One region of the Synechococcus sp. NB0720_010 genome, then DNA from elsewhere that is predicted to be linked to it. Evidence: predicted binding sites of a transcription regulator. Region 1 holds the regulator's gene; the other holds the start of a gene.
The links. Region 1 encodes HrcA, which represses chaperone genes, less so after heat shock. Its sites were predicted from a motif close to TTAGCACTCNNNNNNNNNGAGTGCTAA; they were not measured.

Region 1 (2,197 bases):
CGGTGCGGGCCAGCACGGTGTGGCCACCGCCACGGTCTGTGCGCGCTTTGGCCTCGAGTGCGTCGTCTACATGGGCGCCGAGGACATGCGCCGTCAGGCCCTGAACGTCTTCCGGATGCGTCTGCTGGGGGCAACGGTTCAGCCCGTCACCGCTGGCACCGCCACCTTGAAGGACGCCACCAGTGAGGCGATCCGCGATTGGGTCACCAACGTCGAGACGACCCACTACATCCTGGGTTCCGTCGCAGGCCCCCATCCCTTCCCGATGCTGGTGCGCGATTTCCATGCCGTGATCGGCGAGGAGACCAAGCGCCAGTGCCATGAAGCCTTTGGCCGTAACCCCGATGTCCTGGTGGCCTGCGTTGGTGGGGGCTCCAATGCCATGGGTCTGTTCCACCCCTTTGTCCAGGACACCGACGTCCGCTTGATCGGCGTGGAAGCGGCCGGCGATGGCGTTCCCACCGGTCGCCATGCCGCCACCATTACCGAGGGTCGCGTCGGTGTGTTGCACGGGGCGATGAGCCTGCTGCTCCAGGACGAGGAGGGGCAGGTGCAGGAGGCGCACTCCATCAGTGCCGGCTTGGATTACCCCGGTGTGGGCCCTGAGCACAGCTATCTCAAGACCATCGGCCGGGCTGAGTACGGCGCCGTTACGGATGCGGAGGCCCTCGATGCCCTGCAGCTGCTCTGCCAGCTGGAGGGCATCATCCCGGCCTTGGAGACCGCCCACGCCTTTGCCTGGCTCGACAAGCTCTGCCCCACCCTGGCCCCAGGGACCGAGGTGGTGCTCAACCTCTCCGGCCGCGGCGACAAGGACGTCAACACGGTTGCCGACCGCCTGGGCAGCGCCCTCAGCTGAGCAGCCGATCGAGGTAGCCCGCGACGCTCTCCACCGCTGAACGAGCGGTGGAGTAGGCCATGCGCATCGGGCCGATCAGGGCGACGTGGCCGTCGTTGCCGTAGCTGGCTTGCACCACTGCGCAGTCCTGCAGGGCGGGATGGGGGTGCTCTGAGCCAATCCAGACCCCGCCCCTGCCGCTGGCGGCCTTGCTGCGCAGAACCTGTTGGGGCTCCAGCTCCACAAGTTGCAGCAGCGGTTTCAGGCTGGAGCTGCGTTGGAATTCCGGTTGGCCAAGCAGTCCCGCCACCCCGAGGCTGACGGCGCCTTCGCTGCTGTTGCCCCGGGCCAGGTTGTGGCTGCTGAGGCCCTGCCGCAGCAATTCGCCGCTGCTTCCCAGTTGGCTGGGGAGTGCCTTCCAGTTCAGGCGACCAGTACCCCCCTGGAGTTGATCGCTGGCCCAGCGCTCCAGGGCTGGCACCTGGGCACCCAGTTCCTCGGGCATCCGCAGGTTGAGACAACTGGCGGCGGCCCCCTTTTCCACGAGCAGCACCAGTAACCGGTCGTCGCTTGGGACCAGCCGGACCGTCTCGAGGCGTCCCCCCATCTCCTGGGGCCGGGTGATCAGGCTCATCAGGCCCGTGAGGTCGGCCAGGCGGCGGGCGAGCTGCAGCAGCAGGTCATCCAAGGCGGCCCATTGCAGGCTCAACCCCGTGAGCTCACGGTTGAGTTGATTGGCGGCGGCACCGGGGGCGGGCAGGAGGCAGTCCACGTAGTGGCGATACCCCAGTTGGCTCGGAACGCGGCCGGCGGAGGTGTGCGGTTGGGTGAGCAGGCCCCGCTGCTCCAGGGCTCCCATGGCGGAGCGCACCGTGGCGGGGCTGGCCTGGAGGTCAAAGCGCCGCACCAGGGTTTGGCTGCCCACGGGCTCCGTGGTGTCGACGTAGTGCTGCACCGTCGCCTGAAGCACCTGCTGTTGCCGTCGGGGCAGGGGCTGCAAAACGGTGCACTGATGCCGCTTTGCGGATGCTACGGGGCCTAAACGCTGGCGCGGGCTGAATGCAGGAAAAAGCGGCGGTAGTCCGGGTCCTGATCGAGCAAATCCAGGAAGCGATCCCGGTCGAGCCGCAGCAGCAGTCCGTCTCCCCGCGCCCGCACGGTGACGGCCCGGGGGTGGTCCTCGATCAGGCCTGCGTCGCCGAAGAAGTCCCCCTCCTCCACCAGCCCCTGTTTGATCGGAGTCCCGCCCCAGAGATCGTTCTGCAGCACCTCCAAGGTGCCGGCCACCACCACATAGAAGGCGTCCGGGGCGTCCCCTTCGCGGAAGACCTCCTCGCCATGGCGGATCCGATCGCTGAC
Region 2 (2,197 bases), 240 kb from region 1:
AACGAAGCGGAAGATGTTGTCGACGAACAGCAGCACGTCCTGCTTGTTCACGTCGCGGAAGTGCTCAGCCATGGTCAGAGCCGAGAGACCGACGCGCATGCGGGCGCCGGGGGGCTCGTTCATCTGGCCGTAGCAGAGGGCCACCTTCGACTTGGAGAGGTCCTCGGCGTTGATCACGCCGGATTCCTTGAATTCCTCGTAGAGGTCGTTGCCCTCGCGGGTGCGCTCACCCACGCCACCGAACACGGACACACCGCCGTGCTCTTTAGCGATGTTGTTGATCAGCTCCTGGATCAACACGGTCTTGCCCACGCCGGCACCGCCAAAGAGGCCGATCTTTCCGCCCTGGCGGTAGGGAGCCAGCAGGTCGATCACCTTGATGCCGGTCTCGAACACCTTGGGCTTGGTCTCGAGGTCGGTCAGCTTGGGAGCTTCGCGGTGGATGGGGGCGGTGGTGGTGGTCTTCACCGGACCCTGCTCGTCAACGGGCTCACCGAGCACGTTGAAGATGCGGCCGAGGGTGGCCTCACCCACGGGCACGGAAATCGGAGCACCGGTGTCCAGGGCGCCCATGCCGCGGACCAGGCCGTCGGTGCCGCTCATGGCGACGGCGCGGACGCGGTGGTCGCCGAGCAGCTGTTGAACCTCAGCGGTCAGAGCAACGTCTTGACCAGCCGAGTTTCTGCCCTCAATGCGGAGGGCGTTATAGATCTTTGGCAGCTTGCCGGCCGGGAATTCAACGTCGATCACCGGTCCGATCACCTGCCGGACGATGCCTTTGGTGCCGGTGGCAGTAGCAGCAGCCATTTAAAGGAGAAGTCGCAGGACGCACAGCGGGACGCAGCCCGCCTGAAGCGGCGCAAACATACCACCGCGCCCCTGCACCCCGTCACCCCTCCCCTGCCCTGTTCGGTCACCCGCCCCGCGGGGTGGTTGTGGAGTCGGGAAGCGCGCCCATAACTTGGCACTCAGGGGATGTGAGTGCTAACTCGCGTTCCCAGGCGTTTTACGCCGCGACCCTGGCAGCGTCTCTGGCGCCATGCCAATGGTTTCGCCAACCAACCCGAATTCCATCCATGGCTGCTGTTTCCCTCAGCGTTTCCACCGTCAAGCCCCTGGGCGATCGCATCTTCATCAAGGTCTCTGAGTCCGAAGAGAAGACCGCCGGTGGCATCCTTCTGCCCGACACCGCCAAAGAAAAGCCCCAGGTGGGCGAGGTGGTTCAGGTGGGCCCCGGCAAGCGCAACGACGACGGTTCCCGTCAGGCTCCTGAAGTGAGCGTTGGCGACAAGGTGCTCTACAGCAAGTACGCCGGCACCGACATCAAGCTCGGCAGCGACGAGTACGTGCTCCTCTCCGAGAAGGACATCCTGGCTGTCGTCAACTGAGCCTCAACACCGTCTTCTAACCACCCCTACCGCGAGATTCGCCTCCCATGGCTAAGCGCATTATTTACAACGAGCAGGCCCGCCGCGCCCTCGAAAAAGGCATCGACATCCTGGCTGAGGCGGTTGCCGTGACCCTCGGCCCTAAGGGCCGCAACGTCGTCCTCGAGAAGAAGTTCGGCGCTCCTCAGATCATCAACGACGGCGTCACGATCGCCAAGGAGATCGAGCTCGAGGATCACATCGAGAACACCGGTGTCGCCCTGATCCGTCAGGCCGCCTCCAAGACCAACGACGCCGCCGGTGACGGCACCACCACCGCGACCGTCCTGGCCCACGCCATGGTCAAGGCCGGTCTGCGCAACGTTGCTGCTGGCGCCAACGCCATCACCCTGAAGAAGGGCATCGATAAGGCCGCTGAATTCCTGGTCCAGAAGATCAAGGAGAACGCCAAGCCCATCAGCGACTCCAACGCCATCGCCCAGGTCGGCACCATCTCCGCCGGCAACGACGAAGAGGTGGGCCGCATGATTGCCGACGCCATGGACAAGGTCGGCAAAGAGGGTGTGATCTCCCTCGAGGAAGGCAAGTCGATGACCACCGAGCTGGAGGTCACCGAAGGCATGCGCTTCGACAAGGGCTACATCTCCCCTTACTTCGCCACCGACACCGAGCGGATGGAAGCGGTTCTGGAGGAGCCTTACATCCTGCTGACCGACAAGAAGATCGGTCTGGTGCAGGACCTGGTGCCCGTGCTCGAGCAGATCGCTCGCACCGGCAAGCCTCTGCTGATCATTGCCGAGGACATCGAG

Region 2: the regulator HrcA is predicted to act here: its motif matches at 962-988, upstream of groES (co-chaperone GroES).

What each region holds. Positions count from the first base shown of each region.
Region 1 covers NZ_CP090898.1:1,842,900-1,845,096, forward strand. Annotated here, with positions in the region: gene trpB (tryptophan synthase subunit beta) at 1-859, shown strand, start outside; gene LY254_RS09670 (heat-inducible transcriptional repressor HrcA) at 852-1,838, opposite strand; gene LY254_RS09675 (ABC transporter transmembrane domain-containing protein) at 1,877-2,197, opposite strand, start outside.
Region 2 covers NZ_CP090898.1:2,079,908-2,082,104, forward strand. Annotated here, with positions in the region: gene atpD (F0F1 ATP synthase subunit beta) at 1-807, opposite strand, end outside; gene groES (co-chaperone GroES) at 1,077-1,388, shown strand; gene groL (chaperonin GroEL) at 1,436-2,197, shown strand, end outside.